Regions from separate parts of the Ensifer sp. CCNWLY38 genome, predicted to be linked through region 2. Evidence: predicted binding sites of a transcription regulator. Region 2 holds the regulator's gene; each other region holds the start of a gene.
What was found. The regulator PhoB, encoded in region 2, activates phosphate uptake and scavenging genes when phosphate is short. The targets are predictions, from matches to a motif close to TGTCATNNANCTGTCAT.
Positions count from the first base shown of each region.

Region 1: the regulator PhoB is predicted to act here: its motif matches at 1,400-1,416, upstream of V7S54_RS12855 (DUF1868 domain-containing protein).
Region 3: the regulator PhoB is predicted to act here: its motif matches at 1,400-1,416, upstream of V7S54_RS13045 (DUF2794 domain-containing protein).

Region 1 covers NZ_JBBBBO010000005.1:178,409-183,428, forward strand. Annotated here, with positions in the region: gene V7S54_RS12845 (polyprenyl synthetase family protein) at 1-444, opposite strand, end outside; gene mtgA (monofunctional biosynthetic peptidoglycan transglycosylase) at 590-1,363, shown strand; gene V7S54_RS12855 (DUF1868 domain-containing protein) at 1,467-2,201, shown strand; gene V7S54_RS12860 (glutathione S-transferase family protein) at 2,223-2,870, shown strand; gene rpmF (50S ribosomal protein L32) at 3,016-3,201, shown strand; gene V7S54_RS12870 (hypothetical protein) at 3,552-3,953, shown strand; gene phaR (polyhydroxyalkanoate synthesis repressor PhaR) at 4,157-4,735, opposite strand; gene V7S54_RS12880 (acetyl-CoA C-acetyltransferase) at 4,960-5,020, shown strand, end outside.
Region 2 covers NZ_JBBBBO010000001.1:662,093-667,112, forward strand. Annotated here, with positions in the region: gene V7S54_RS03265 (GcrA family cell cycle regulator) at 281-802, shown strand; gene phoB (phosphate regulon transcriptional regulator PhoB) at 871-1,554, opposite strand; gene phoU (phosphate signaling complex protein PhoU) at 1,814-2,527, opposite strand; gene pstB (phosphate ABC transporter ATP-binding protein PstB) at 2,578-3,393, opposite strand; gene pstA (phosphate ABC transporter permease PstA) at 3,407-4,729, opposite strand; gene pstC (phosphate ABC transporter permease subunit PstC) at 4,726-5,020, opposite strand, start outside.
Region 3 covers NZ_JBBBBO010000005.1:217,926-222,945, forward strand. Annotated here, with positions in the region: gene V7S54_RS13035 (Bax inhibitor-1/YccA family protein) at 1-73, shown strand, start outside; gene V7S54_RS13040 (GNAT family N-acetyltransferase) at 195-752, shown strand; gene V7S54_RS13045 (DUF2794 domain-containing protein) at 975-1,379, opposite strand; gene V7S54_RS13050 (DUF1223 domain-containing protein) at 1,693-2,466, opposite strand; gene acnA (aconitate hydratase AcnA) at 2,776-5,020, opposite strand, start outside.

The sequences.
Region 1 (5,020 bases), on a different contig from region 2:
CACTTTCTGGCCGTCCGTCAGCAGCGTTTCGGGGGCCGCGATGGTGTCGAAGGCGAAGGTCAGCAGGCTGTCGCCGGCGAGGATCGCGGTTGCCTCGTCGAAGGCCTTGTGCACCGTCGACTGGCCGCGCCTGATATCGTCGTCGTCCATCGCCGGCAGGTCGTCATGGACGAGGGAATAGCAATGGACGCATTCGAGCGCCGCGCCGACGCGCAAGGATGCATCTAGGCTGCCGCCGAGAAGATCCGCACATTCGATCACCAGGAAGGGGCGCAGACGCTTGCCGCCGTTCAGCACGCCGTGCCGCATGGCCGCGAGCAGGTTTGCCGGTCGCGTGATCTCGTCGACCGCTGTCGCCGAGCCGAGCAGGCGCTCGAGCAGAGCTTCGACGGCGCGGGCATTGCCGGTAAGGCGGCGGGTAAAGGGCGATGTGTCCTGGCTCATGCGCGCTCTTTGGCACGGGCGAAGAGGGCTTTCAACGGGGATTCGTGTCGCAGCGGCGCGCTTTCCCTGGGACAGCCGCCTGGGCGCCTTGCCTTTTACCAGAAAGCCCGTTCAACTTTGCCGGACCATGCACTAAGAGAAGCGGATGGACAGCGAGGTGAACAGTCAGGCCGTGAACGTCGTTCCGGAAGCGCGCGAGGAGGGCGAAGTGCCTTCCAGTCGCTGGTCTTCGCTTCGCCGGACGTTACGCACGAAACGCCGCCAGATCATCCTGGCTGTCCTGGGTTTCGTTGCCCTGCCCTATGTGCTGATCGTTCTCTATCTCGTCGAGTTCGTCCACCCGGTCTCCACCTTGATGCTGCGCGATCTCGTTTTGCTTCGCGGCTACGACCGCCAATGGGTCGATTTCGAGAACATCTCGCCGGTGCTCGTCCAATCGGTGATGATGTCGGAGGACGGTCAGTTCTGCGCCCATGACGGTGTCGACTGGGGCCAGATGCGCGGCGTGGTCGAGGATGCGCTTGACGGGGAATCGACCCGTGGCGCCAGCACCATCCCGATGCAGACGGTCAAGAACCTCTACCTCTGGAACGGCCGCTCCTTCCTGCGCAAGGGCATGGAACTGCCGCTGGCAATTGCCGCCGACTTCGTCTGGAGCAAGCGGCGGTTGATGGAGATCTATCTGAATGTCGCCGAATGGGGGGATGGTATCTACGGTATCGAGGCGGCGGCCCGCCACCATTTCGGCGTTTCCGCGGCGAAGCTCTCGCGCCGGCAGGCCGCACTGCTTGCGGTTTCGCTGCCCAATCCGAAAGAGCGCAACGCCGGTAAACCCGGCCGTGGGCTCAAGCGTCTGGCGAATTTGATCGAGCGTCGCGCCAGCCGCTCCGGCGGCTACATCACCTGCCTTTATGATTGAGATCAGACCTTTTCATTGGATGCGGTTGCCGGGGGATGTCATCCTGGCTTCGTAGAGTTCTGCCATCTGGGCCTCTCTCCATTCGAAAGGCCCGATCGCTCCCATGCCCCCAATTTCCCCTTCGCTTCTCGCCTTTGGCCGCAACGCAAACACCATTCCGCCGAAGCATCTCGGAACCCGCTACGCCACCGACGGCCGCTTCCTGCGGGAGCCGGGCAACACAGTCGTCTCCCACGTCACCGCCGGATCACCGTCCGAGGCGGCCGTACTTGCCGTGCGTGAGCGTCTGATGGCGATGCCCGAGGCCGGGCAGTTTGCCTTCACCCATCCGTCCAGCCTGCATATGACGATCTTCCAGGGCATCATCGAATATCGTCGCAGGCTACCCTATTGGCCCGTCGATATGGCGCTCGATACGCCGATCGATGTGATGACCGAACACTACTGTGCGCGGCTGAAGCACTTTGCGCCGTTGCAGCCCTTCCGGGCCCGCGTGACGGATGTCACGCCGACCGGTCTTGCGCTTGAAGGCGACAGCGCCGCCGATCGCGCTTGCCTCAAGGCTTGGCGCGATGCTTTCGCCGAAGTCTTCGGCTATCGCCATCCCGATCATGACGACTATGCGTTTCACATCACCTTCGCCTATGTCATCGACTGGCTCGATGACGCGGCACTGCCGCGCTGGCAGGAAATGTTGAGCGAACAACTCGCCTACCTCAGGGAACGGGCGCCGGTGATCGAGCTCGATCCGCCGGCCTTCTGCTCGTTTGAGGACATGAACCATTTCGAGGAACTGATCGTTTTCTCGGACAGATCAGCAATCACGGCCAGCAATTAAGGCCAGCATCAAGGAATGTAGATGACCGGACTTACCCTTTACGTCGGCAACAAGAACTATTCGTCCTGGTCGATGCGGCCCTGGATGGCGATGACCGCCGCGGGCATCGCCTTCGAGGACGTGGTCATTCCCTTCGATTTCGCGGCCGGCAATCCTGATATCCGCGCGGTCTCGCCGACGGGGCGCGTGCCGTTGTTGCGGCATGGCGATCTGCTTGTCTGGGAGTCGCTGGCGATCATCGAATATGTCGCCGAGCTCTTTCCCGACGCCGGGATTTGGCCGGCCGATCGCCAGGCCCGCGCCCGGGCCCGCAGCTATTCCATGGAGATGCTCTCCGGTTTCAGGGCGCTGCGCGGTGCCTGCCCGATGAACGTCCGCCGGGAGAGGCGGGCTCTTCAGGTGGATGCCGACGTTCGCGCTGATGTCGTCCGCATCGAGCAAATCTGGAAGGAGGCGCTCGCCCAATCCGGCGGCCCGTTCCTCTTCGGATCCTTCAGCGCGGCGGATGCGATGTACGCACCTGTGGTCAACCGCTTCGACGTCTACGATCTCGTTGCGGATCAGGAAACGCTCGGTTACATGGATCGCGTCAAGGCACATCCCGCTTTCCTGAAATGGGAAGAGGCCGCCCGCGCGGAGCCCTGGGTCGCTGCCGAAGACGAGGTCTGAAACGGCCGAGTCGAAAATTTGCGGCTGGGGACTGGTCAAACAGCAGTTGCCCATGTATAAGCGCGCCAAATTTCCGTGATTAACATCTGTTTTACACGGCCATTTCGGCTGCTGAACAGTGTTTGCCCGATAAGTGGAGAATGAAATGGCTGTACCGAAAAGAAAAACGAGCCCGTCCAAGCGTGGCATGCGCCGTTCCGCTGACGCTCTCAAGACGCCGACCTACGTCGAAGACAAGAACTCCGGCGAACTGCGTCGTCCGCACCACATCGACCTGAAGACCGGCATGTACCGTGGCCGTCAGGTTCTGACCCCGAAGGAAAACGCATAAGCGTTTCCGTTCGTGGAATGGTTCAAAGGGCTGGCTCTGCCGGCCCTTTTGTTTTGCGTCTGACATTTTCTCGCTTGGACCCTGTGTTATCCGCAGGAGCTAGAGCATCACGCGCCAAGGTGAAGTCACTGGGAGCGGAGAGATGCTCTAGACCCAAAGTGCTAGAGCGTCCTTGGTGCGTTCATGCGAACGCACAGCGCTCTACAGCGCCGCGCGTCTTATCAGACGCGCAAAGGTCGCTGTAGCACTTTGAATTGCTGCATGTTTTTGTCCTTCAATCGGCTACGATTAAAGGAAACATGCAGTAGGCCTGAAGACGCCGCAAGACGCGGCAAAGGAGTTTGCGCCTGATGCTCGCTGCCGTTCCGCTGCTGATCCTGCCGTTCGTTGTCTACAATTTCGCGATGATCGGAATGTTCGGCGGTATGGCCGGGTTGAACGCCGAGATGCTGTCGCTGTCCATGCTGTCGGGCGCGACCTGGACGATGCGCTTCGGCGACCTCCTGATCGTCGTCGCACTGCTGTTGCTCTTCGTCGAATTGCTGAAGGCGACCCGCACGAGCACGCGTGCGCTGATGGATCACCTGTTGTCGATGATCCTGTTCATCGCCTTCCTGATCGAATTCCTGCTGCTGGCGCCGGCGGCAACCCAGCTGTTCTTCATCCTGATGACGATCAGCTTCATCGACGTCATCGCCGGCTTCGCCGTCTCGATGCGCTCGGCCGGACGGGACGTGTCGATCGGCCTTTAAAGCCTGTCGCGCAAAAGTGCGCAGCGGTTTTGCGACAACGACATGCGAAATATCAAGAACTTAAAGCGCAAGGAGCGAATCTGAGAGTTCGCGACGCGCTTTAGGTCACGATCGATCCTCGGGCGTTGGCCCAATTCAGGGTATTGTTTGCTGGACGGGAATTGGGCGGGTGGCTCACACCCGCCTTTGCAAGGAGAATGCGCTCAGCCGAGATTGTCGAGCTTGGTCTGGAGAGCGCGAAGCTGCTCCTTGAGCTCGTCGATATCCTTGGCTTCGGCCTTCTTGGTTTCCTTCACCGGCGGGGCGGTGATGAAAGGCGAGAACATCTGCATCGCCTGATGGAACATCTCGGTATTGCGGCGGACCTGCTCTTCGACAAGTTGCAGCGGAACCTGCAGGTTCTTGCCGAGCGGCGTGTCACCGAAGGCCTTGTTGATCTGCTCGCGCATCTGCGACTGCTGCTCGGTGAAAGCCTGCATCGAATGCTCGAGATAGCTCGGCACCACCATCTGCATCTGGTCGCCGTAGAACGAGATCAGCTGGCGCAGGAAGGAGATCGGCAGAAGCGTGTTGCCGGTCTTGGACTCCTGCTCGAAGATGATCTGCGTCAGCACGGAATGGGTGATGTCTTCGCCGGACTTTGCGTCCTGGACGATGAAATCCTCGCCCTTCTTCACCATGACAGCCAGGTCGTCGAGCGTGACATAGGTGCTGGTCCCGGTGTTGTAGAGCCGCCGGTTCGCATATTTTTTTATAACGATCTGGCCTTCGTGCTTCGCCATCAGGGTCTCCTCTCACCCATCATCCCGTCTTTATTGCGTTTTTCAGAGTATCCGCAAAAGAGCGCCGCTGACAATGTCTTTGTGCGTTGCGGTGACGCAAGTGCGAAATCTTGCGGTTCAACCTCAGATGACGGTTTTGTGGCAGGGCATCAAGGCGTTTGACTTGCGCCGCGCGCTTTGACAGTCTGCCTTCATTAGGCAAGAAAGATCTGAGGAAACGTCCCATGAGCAATCCCTCCATCGTGATCGCCAGCGCCGCCCGTACCGCGGTCGGATCCTTCAACG
Region 2 (5,020 bases):
GGTAGCGAGGCCCATTTCCCTGCGACGAAAAAATCGGCTGGAAGGGCTTGCAAAAATGCAACGCCGATCGAGCAAGTTGGGGAAAACTACGAATTCGATTCGGCGTGATTCCCCGGACTCTTGCCACGGAGTCCGGCGGTCAGTACGTTAACATTCAATTACTAGACGCATGCGGCGGACCTAGTCACCAAAAGAGTTATCGCGTTTGCAACCTCGGGATTCAGCCGGGGTGCGGTGAGGGATTCTGCCATCCCCAACGCTGAGAACGGAGAGTGCAGAAATGAACTGGACTGACGAGCGGGTGGAGAAACTGAAGAAGCTTTGGTCCGAGGGCCTGAGCGCAAGCCAGATCGCGGCACAGCTCGGCGGCGTCAGCCGTAACGCTGTCATCGGCAAGGTTCATCGCCTGAGCCTTCCAGGCCGCGCCAAAGCCGGCGGCAGCACCACTGCGGCGGCCCGCCCGAAGCGGCCGACCTCGGCGCCGCGCGCTCCGAACTACGCCGCGCGCGTTTCGACCCGCACCGTTGCCCGCCCGTCCGGCGCCACCGTTCTCAAGGAAGAGATCGAAGTCGATCTCGTTGCCGAGCAGGATTTCAGCATCCAGACCGACGTGGTCGTGCCGATGTCCCGCCGCCTCGAGCTGACCCAGCTCACCGAACGCACCTGCAAGTGGCCGATCGGCGACCCGCTGAAGGAAGAGTTCCACTTCTGCGGCAACGACTCCCCGGAAGCTTCGCCCTATTGCAGCTTCCATGCGCGGCTTGCCTACCAGCCGTCGGCCGAGCGCCGTCGGATGCGCTAAGGATCCGCACAGGACCAAAACGAAAGGGGCCGATCGGCCCCTTTTTTATTGACTTCCGTTTGCCCTTCTCAGCTTTCGAGCGAGTAGCCGGCGCCGCGCACGGTGCGGATGACATCAGGCATGGTCGAGAAGTTCAGCGCCTTGCGCAGGCGGCCGACATGCACGTCGACGGTCCGCTCGTCGACATAGATGTCGTGGCCCCAGACGCCGTCCAGCAACTGCGAGCGCGAGAAGACACGGCCCGGAGAGGACATCAGGAACTCCAGCAGGCGGAACTCCGTCGGCCCCAGGCGAACTTCGCGGCTGCGGCGATGGACGCGATGGGTTTCCCGGTCGAGCTCGATGTCGCCGCAGCGCAGCAGCGTCGAGAGAACTTCGGGCTTCGCCCGGCGAAGCATCGCCTTGACGCGGGCCATCAGCTCCGGCGTCGAGAAGGGCTTGACCACATAGTCGTCCGCCCCGGTCGCAAGACCACGGACGCGCTCGCTTTCCTCGCCGCGCGCCGTCAGCATGATGATCGGCAGCCGCTCCGTCTCCGGGCGCTGGCGCAGTCTACGGCAAAGCTCGATGCCGGAGACACCGGGCAACATCCAGTCGAGGATCAGAAGGTCGGGCAGGCGTTCCTGTAGCCGGATCTCCGCCTCGTCACCCCTGAGGATCGTATCGACGTCGAAGCCTTCAGCTTCCAGATTGTAACGCAGCAGGACGCTCAGCGCCTCTTCGTCTTCGACCACGGCGATTTTTGGCAACATCAGGTAACGTCTCCTTACCGCGAGCGCCGTGCGGGTCCAGCGGACCGGCCGGCGCTCAGACACTCTAAATCTGGAGCACCCCCGCCATTTTCAAAGGCGGTGCGAAAAGCCGCATGCTTCAGATACAGGAATTCGGGGCCGCGACCGAAGCCGCGACCGGATGATATTCATGGGGCATGCATTGCGAACGGCGCGTTTAACGCCAGAGCGGGATGAGGAAAAGTGTATGCGGTTGTCCCCCGCATCCCGCTCAAACCTTCTAGTCGTTGACCGAGCCCAACGTCGACGTGTTGTCATCCTTCGGGCGCTCGCCCTCCGGCTGGGCACCCGTCGCCATGTAATAGATCGTCTCTGCGATGTTGGTCGCGTGGTCGCCGATACGCTCGATGTTCTTGGCGCAGAACAGAAGATGCGTGCAGGGCGTGATGTTGCGCGGATCTTCCATCATGTAGGTGAGCAGCTCGCGGAACAGCGAGGTGTAGATCGCGTCGATCTCCTCGTCGCGTTCGCGAATGCTGTTGGCCTTCTCCGGCGATCGCGAGGCATAGACGTCGAGCACTTCCTTGAGCTGCACCAGAGCGAGCTCGGCGAGGTGCTCGAGACCGCGGGCGAGCTTGCGCGGGATGCCCGAACCGGCAACGGCGATCACGCGCTTGGCGGTGTTCTTGCCGAGGTCGCCGACACGCTCCAGGTCGGAGGCGATGCGGATCGACCCCATGATCTCGCGAAGGTCGGCGGCGACAGGCTGGCGCTTGGCGATCGTGACAATCGCCTTCTCGCCGATCTGGCGCTCGGCATCATCGAGAACGGTGTCGTCCGAGATTACCTTTTGCGCCAGCGCCAGGTCGGAATTGACCAGGGCGCGGACGGATTCGGCGACCATCTGCTCGGCGAGACCGCCCATTTCCGAGATGCGGCGCGTCAGGTACTTCAGTTCTTCGTCATAGGCGGACATGATATGCATGGACATGATCGTCGATCCTTACAGGCGCTTTCCAGTGACTGTTGCAGCCGTGATTGGCCTCAGCCGAAGCGGCCCATGATGTAATCCTGGGTGCGCTGGTCATCCGGATTGGTGAACATCTTGTCGGTGTCGTTCTCCTCGACAAGGTTGCCGAGGTGGAACATGGCGGTGCGCTGCGAAACGCGGGCGGCCTGCTGCATCGAGTGGGTCACGATGACGATCGTGAAGTTCGTGCGCAGTTCGTGGATGAGTTCCTCGACCTTGGCGGTCGCGATCGGGTCGAGTGCCGAGCAGGGCTCGTCCATCAGGATGACTTCCGGGCTGACGGCAACGGCGCGTGCGATGCAAAGGCGCTGCTGCTGACCACCGGAAAGTCCGGTACCCGGCTCCTGCAGGCGGTCCTTCACCTCGTTCCACAAACCTGCCTTCTGCAGGCTGGTCTCGACGACCTCGTCAAAGTCCGCCTTGGTGCGGGCAAGTCCGTGGATGCGCGGACCGTAGGCGACGTTGTCGTAGATCGACTTCGGGAACGGGTTCGGCTTCTGGAAGACCATGCCGACGCGGGCGCGCAGTTCGACCACGTCGATGGTCGGATCGTAGATGTCGTCTTCATCGAGCGTGATCTTGCCGGTGACGCGGCAGTTCTCGATGGTGTCGTTCATGCGGTTCAGCGTGCGCAGGAAGGTCGACTTGCCGCAGCCCGACGGACCGATCAGCGCCGTTACCGTGTTCTCGCGGATGTTGAGGTTGACGTCGAAAAGCGCACGCTTCTCGCCGTAGTAGACCGACACATCCCTGCCGATCATCTTGAAGGGAACCGTGTTCATTTTCTGATCCAAGGCTTTCTCGACCGCTGCTTCTGACATGATGTTCATAGTAATTACCTCACTACCAACGGCGCTCAAAGCGACGTCGCAACAGAATGGCGCCAAGGTTCATGACGACGAGGAAGATGAGAAGAATGATGATCGCGCCGGAGGTGCGCTCGACGAAGGCGCGTTCCGCCTCGTTGGCCCACATGTAGATCTGCACCGGCAGCGCCGTCGACGGCTCCATCGGCGAACCGGGATAGTCGACGACGAAGGCGACCATGCCGATCAACAGCAACGGCGCGGTTTCGCCAAGCGCGTGGGCAAGGCCGATGATCGTACCGGTCAGAATGCCCGGCATGGCCAGCGGCAGAACGTGGTGGAAGATGGTCTGCATCTTCGAGGCACCGAGACCGAGCGCCGCCGAGCGGATGGACGGCGGGACCGCCTTCAAGGCCGCGCGGGTGGCGATGATGATCGTCGGCAGGGTCATCAGCGTCAGCACGAAACCGCCGACGACCGCCGCCGAACGCGGCATGCCGGCAAAGTTGATGAAGACGGCGAGACCCAACAGACCATAGACGATCGACGGAACGGCCGCGAGGTTGTTGATATTGACCTCGATCAGGTCGGTGAGCCGGTTCTTCGGAGCGAACTCTTCAAGATAGATCGAGGCGGCAACGCCGATCGGCAACGACAGCACGAGCACGATCAGCATCATGTAGAACGAGCCCAGCGCAGCAACGCCGACGCCGGCGGCTTCCGGACGGCTGGAAGCACCGAAGGTGAAGATGCCGGTGTTGAAGCTCTTCCTCAAGACACCTGCCTCAGCAAGCTGGTTCATCCAGGTAACCTGCTGGTCCTTGACCTTGCGCTTGCTCTCTTCGACCTTGAGGTCGATCTGCCCCTTGTTGGCAGAGTCGATGTTGGCTTCGGCCAACAGGGTGACCGGAATGGTCTTGCCGATGATGGACGGATCCGCCACGACCATGTCGCGCAAGAGCGTACGGGAGCTCGCCGAGACCATGTCGGTCGCCTGCTTGACCAGCGGCCGCTTGGTCGCATCGATGCCGAGCTGCTTGACGAGCGCATCGCGCACCAGCAGCGGATAGTTGGCGGCCACCAGTACCTTGCTGTCGGTCGTGCGTTCGCCGTTGGGGTCGATGACCTTTTCGGTAAACTCGATCGGCAGCGTGATCGTCGTCTGCTGGAACGCGGTGTAGCCATTGGAAATGACGGTCCACAGCAGCAGCGCCAGGAAGAAGAGACCGGTGCTGATTGCGGCAATGCCGTAGGCGCGGAACCGGCGCTCGGCGGCGTAGCGGCGCTTGATGCCGATATCGCGTTTTGCGGATTCGGGACGGGCGGAGATCCGGACGGTCGGGGAAGCGATGTCGGTCATTCGTACTGTTCCCGGTATTTGCGCACGATATAGAGCGCGTAAATGTTGAGGCCGAGCGTGATGACAAAGAGCGTGATACCCAGCGCGAAGGCCACCAGCGTCTGCGGCGAGGTGAACTCGAGGTCGCCCGTCAACTGGTTGACGATCTTCACGGTCACCGTCGTCATCGGCTCGAAGGGATTAATCTGCATGCGGGCCGCGACACCGGCTGCCAGCACCACGATCATCGTTTCGCCGACGGCACGCGATGCGGTCAGAAGCAGCGCGCCGACAATGCCGGGAAGTGCTGCC
Region 3 (5,020 bases), on a different contig from region 2:
TCTGACGCTCTACCTCGACTTCATCAACCTGTTCATGTTCCTGCTGCAGTTCATGGGCAACCGGAACAACTAAGCTTGAAATGAATAGCGGAAAAGGCGGCCTCGGCCGCCTTTTTTGTTGCCGGAAATAGTTGATCGCGTCCCGGCCTCATGGGAGTGAAGGACGACGAAACCTCGAGATGCAGTTTGCCGCCATGTCCCTGAGTTTGCGTGACGCCGCCTTGGCCGACCTTCCTGCCATCACCGCGATCTACCGCGAGTCCGTTCTGAACGGCGTCGCCACCTATGAGATCGAACCGCCTTCCGAGGCGGAGATGCGAAACCGCTTCGAGACGATCATCAACAACGGCTACCCCTATATGGTCGCATGCGATGGCAGCGGATCGATCGTCGGCTATGCCTATGCGTCCGCCTTCCGGACGCGCACGGCCTATCGCTTTCTGGTCGAGGATTCGATCTACCTGGCGCCGGAAGCGCGCGGCAAGGGTGCCGGCAAGGCGCTGCTTGTCGAACTCATTCGTCGTTGCACCGAGCTCGGCTTCCGGCAGATGGTTGCGGTGATCGGCGGTGCCCACCCGGCGTCGATCGCCGTACACAGCTCGCTCGGCTTCGAGCATCAGGGCACGATGAAAGCGACTGGCTTCAAGCATGGCCGTTGGCTCGACACGGCGATCATGCAGCTCGCGCTTGGCGAGGGCCAGACGAGCGATCCGCCGGAAGACGTCTATCCGGACACGCTTTATCAGAACTGATCGCCGCCTCGCGGACGCCCGACATGCGCTGATTGCAGTGAGCCGTCCCGGGGCAGGTCAAAGCCCAGCGTCGGAAGAGGTCGCCGCGCATCTCACCGGGACGCCGGTGCGGATCAGGTCTCAAGGCGCGTCGCGATCTTGCAGTCCGCTCCCAGCGCTTCAAGTTTCTGATATTTCGCATGTCGTTATTGCAAACCGCCGCGCACTTTCGCGCGACCTGCTTCAGGTTTCCACCAGCTTCAGGACCTTGTCGAACACCTTGAGCACCTGGGCGAGCTCATGGCCGCGTTTCAGGATCGTGCCGTGAATGTTCAGCACGCTATAGGCGCCCTGTTTCGTCGACAGCTTCGGGTTCTTCTCGATCCGGTAGAGCGGCATTTCGCCCGAACGCTTGAACACCGAGAAGACCGCGCGGTCCTTCAGGTGGTCGATGGCGTAGTCCCGCCACTCGCCTTCGCCGACCATTCGACCGTAGACCCAAAGGATCTGGTCCAACTCGCGGCGATGGAAAGTGATGGGGGGAGGGTTCTTGGCGTTCTTGTATTCGTGAAGATCGACGACCACTTCGGAAGTGGTCTCGCGCTGATGGCGCGCCTCGCCTTGCGGCAAATCCGGCTCATCGGTCATCGGCAATCCGGCCTTCTGTTGTGACAGAACGATAACAGTGTGCCTGACGTGAGCCGAAAAGCAAGCCGGAAGCCGTTGGACGATGTGGGCATTTCTTACCTCTGCCCCATTTCAGTCAAACCGCCGCCCCAATTCACCGCAAAACTCGCGAGCGCTGACGGACAGAGTCGTTGCCACCGTATGTCCGGTCAGGTCGTCATGCTGCGGGAGTTCACCGAACGCAGCCATGGCCGGTTCGGTCCGGTAACTTCGAACCCTCAGCCCCAGCCCCTCGATGCTGCCGGGCCGAACCACCCCCTTGCGCCGCGCCCGCTTACAATTTGCCTTGCGGGCCGGCGAGCACGGCCGTGGCGCCGATGATCGCGCCCGGCGTTTCCTTGTCCTTCATCGATTGCAAGAGAACGGCACAGCCGCTGTTGCCGGGCCGCTCGGTCAGAACCGTTGCGGGAAGGGTGAAGGTTGCCGGCTTTCCGTCCCACATGCCGATCGTCTGAATGTCGCGCACGGCATGCCAGTAGGGGATTTCCTTGCCGCTGTTCTCCCCCTTCTCCATCTTCACCACTTTCGCGCGGTCGAAATAGACGACGACGACGTTCGCCTTGCCGATGCCGCTACCGACGTTGATCTGGATTTCTTCGCCCTCAATCTTCGCCTCGACGGGAACGGCAAGCCCCTTGCCTTCGGCCTTCATCGTCTCCAGCCGCGTCTTGATCGCCTGAAGATTGCCGCCGTTGACATGGTCGCGCCCGTTCAGGATCGCCTGGGGCGTATAGACGCCATTGCGGCCGAGCATGCGCGCATAGGCGTATTGCCGTTCGGTATTTTCCTTGGAGGCCAGGGTGTCCGCCCAACCGAGATAGTTCCAGTAGTCGACATGGTAGGCGAGCGCCACGACGTCACCTCCATCGACAAGGGCCTTCAGTGCCGCATCGGCCGGCGGGCAGGAGGAACAGCCCTGGCTGGTGAACAGTTCCACGACGCCTTTGATCACCTGTCCGTCCTGTGCCCCGGCCGGTGCACCAGCGGCTGCGAACAGCCCGAAAGCCAGTGCAAAAGGGCGAATGAAAGAACGGTCTGCGGATGTCATGGCGTCACTTCGTTGGGGGCCGTCGGCCTACTCCTTATGGGGGAGTTCATTACATACGCCGGCCACGCATCAACGGGAAGTCACGTTGGAGTGAGGTGACGGGTGAGCACGGGCTTGTGTTGGACGTTCTGGGATTTGACGACCAAAGAAAGAGCCGGGGCGCCTTTCGACGTCCCGGCTCCAATGCTTTGCGATGGTTCTACAGCGCCGCGCGTCTTATCAGACGCGCAAAGGTCGCTGTAGCACTTTGATTTTCTGCATGTCTTCGTCCTTAAATCGAGATCGATTTAAGGAGACATGCAGTAGCGATCAGGCGGCGAGGTCGCGCAGAACCGTCTGCAGGATGCCGCCGTTGTTGACGTAGGTCACTTCGTCCAGCGTATCGATCCGGCAGATCAGCGGAATTTCCTTCACGCTGCCGTCGCCATAGGTAACCTTGGCAACGCGCTTTTCGCGCGGCTGGACATTGGCGAGGTTGTCGATGGTGACGATTTCATCGCCCTTGAGGCCCAGCGATTCCCAGGTCGTGCCCTCTTCGAAGACGAAGGGGATGACGCCCATGCCGACCAGGTTCGAGCGGTGGATGCGCTCGAAGGACTGCGCGATGACGGCCTTGACGCCGAGCAGGTTGGTGCCCTTCGCAGCCCAGTCGCGCGACGAACCGTTGCCGTATTCGACGCCGGCGAAGATGACGAGCGGAACGCCCTCTTCCTTGTACTGCATGGCGGCGTCGTAGATCGACATCTCTTCCTTCGACGGATAGTGGATGGTGTAGCCACCTTCCTTGCCGTTCGGGCCGAGCATGTGGTTGCGGATGCGGATGTTGGCAAAGGTGCCGCGCATCATCACCTCATGGTTGCCGCGACGCGTACCGTACTGGTTGAAGTCGGCAACGCCGACGCCATGACCGATGAGGTAGGCACCAGCCGGCGAGGCAGCCTTGATCGAACCGGCCGGCGAGATGTGGTCGGTGGTGATCTTGTCGCCGAACAGGCCGAGAACGCGCGCACCCTTGATGTCGGAGATGCCTGAGCCGGACTTGCCCATGCCGACGAAGTAGGGCGGGTTCTGCACGTAGGTCGAGCCATCGTCCCAGGCGTAGGTCTGGCCCGGAGGAACCTGAACGGCCTGCCAGTTTTCGTCGCCCTTGAACACGTCCGCGTACTTGGTCGCGTAGAGTTCACGGGTGACGTACTTGAAGATGAACTCCTGGATTTCCTTCGAGGTCGGCCAGATGTCCTTGAGGAAGACCGGGTTGCCGTCCTTGTCTTCGCCGAGCGGTTCGTTGGTCAGGTCCTTCTGGACCGTACCGGCGAGTGCGTAGGCAACGACGAGCGGCGGCGAGGCGAGGTAGTTCGCCTGAACGTCCGGCGAGATACGGCCTTCGAAGTTGCGGTTGCCGGAGAGAACGCCGGCAGCAATCAGGCCCTTGTCGTTGATCGTCTTGGAGATCGGCGCCGGCAGCGGACCGGAGTTACCGATGCAGGTGGTGCAGCCGAAGCCGACGAGGTTGAAGCCGAGCGCGTCGAGGTCCTTCTGCAGGCCCGACTTGGCGAGGTATTCGCCGACGACCTGCGATCCCGGTGCCAGCGAGGTCTTGACCCACGGCTTGGACTTCAGGCCCTTGGCGACCGCGTTGCGGGCGAGCAGGCCGGCGGCAATCAGCACCGACGGGTTGGAGGTGTTGGTGCACGACGTGATCGCAGCGATGGCAACGTCGCCATGGCCGAGATCGAAGTCCGTGCCTTCGACGGCGTAGCGGTTCGAAATCTGGCCCGGCTTCTTGTAGTCGCCTTCGAGTGCGGTCGCGAAGCCCGATGCGATGCTTTCGAGCGGGATGCGGCCTTCCGGACGCTTCGGACCAGCCATGGCCGGTACGACGTCGCCGAGGTCGAGTTCCAGCGTGTCGGTGAAGACAAGCTCCGAGCCGTCACCGTCGCGCCACATGCCCTGCGCCTTGGAATAGGCTTCGACCAGCGAAATGCGCTGCTCTTCGCGGCCGGACATGGTGAGGTAGTTGATGGTTTCGCTGTCGACCGGGAAGAAGCCGCAGGTCGCGCCGTATTCCGGACCCATGTTGCCGATGGTGGCGCGGTCGGCGAGCGTCATGTTGTCGAGGCCCGGGCCGAAGAATTCGACGAACTTCGAAACCACGCCCTTCTTGCGCAGCATCTGCACGACCATCAGCACGAGGTCGGTCGCGGTGACGCCTTCCTTCAGCTTGCCGGTCAGCTTGAAGCCGATGACTTCTGGCAAAAGCATGGAAACCGGCTGGCCGAGCATCGCAGCTTCCGCCTCGATGCCGCCGACGCCCCAGCCGAGAACGCCCAGGCCGTTGATCATCGTGGTGTGGCTGTCGGTGCCGACGCAGGTGTCCGGGTAGGCGGTAATTTCGCCGTCTTCTTCACGGGTCCAGACGGTCTGGCCCAAATACTCCAGATTGACCTGGTGACAGATGCCGGTGCCGGGCGGAACGACGCGGAAGTTCTTGAACGCCTGCTGGCCCCACTTCAGGAAGCGGTAGCGCTCGCCGTTGCGCTGGTATTCCAGCTCG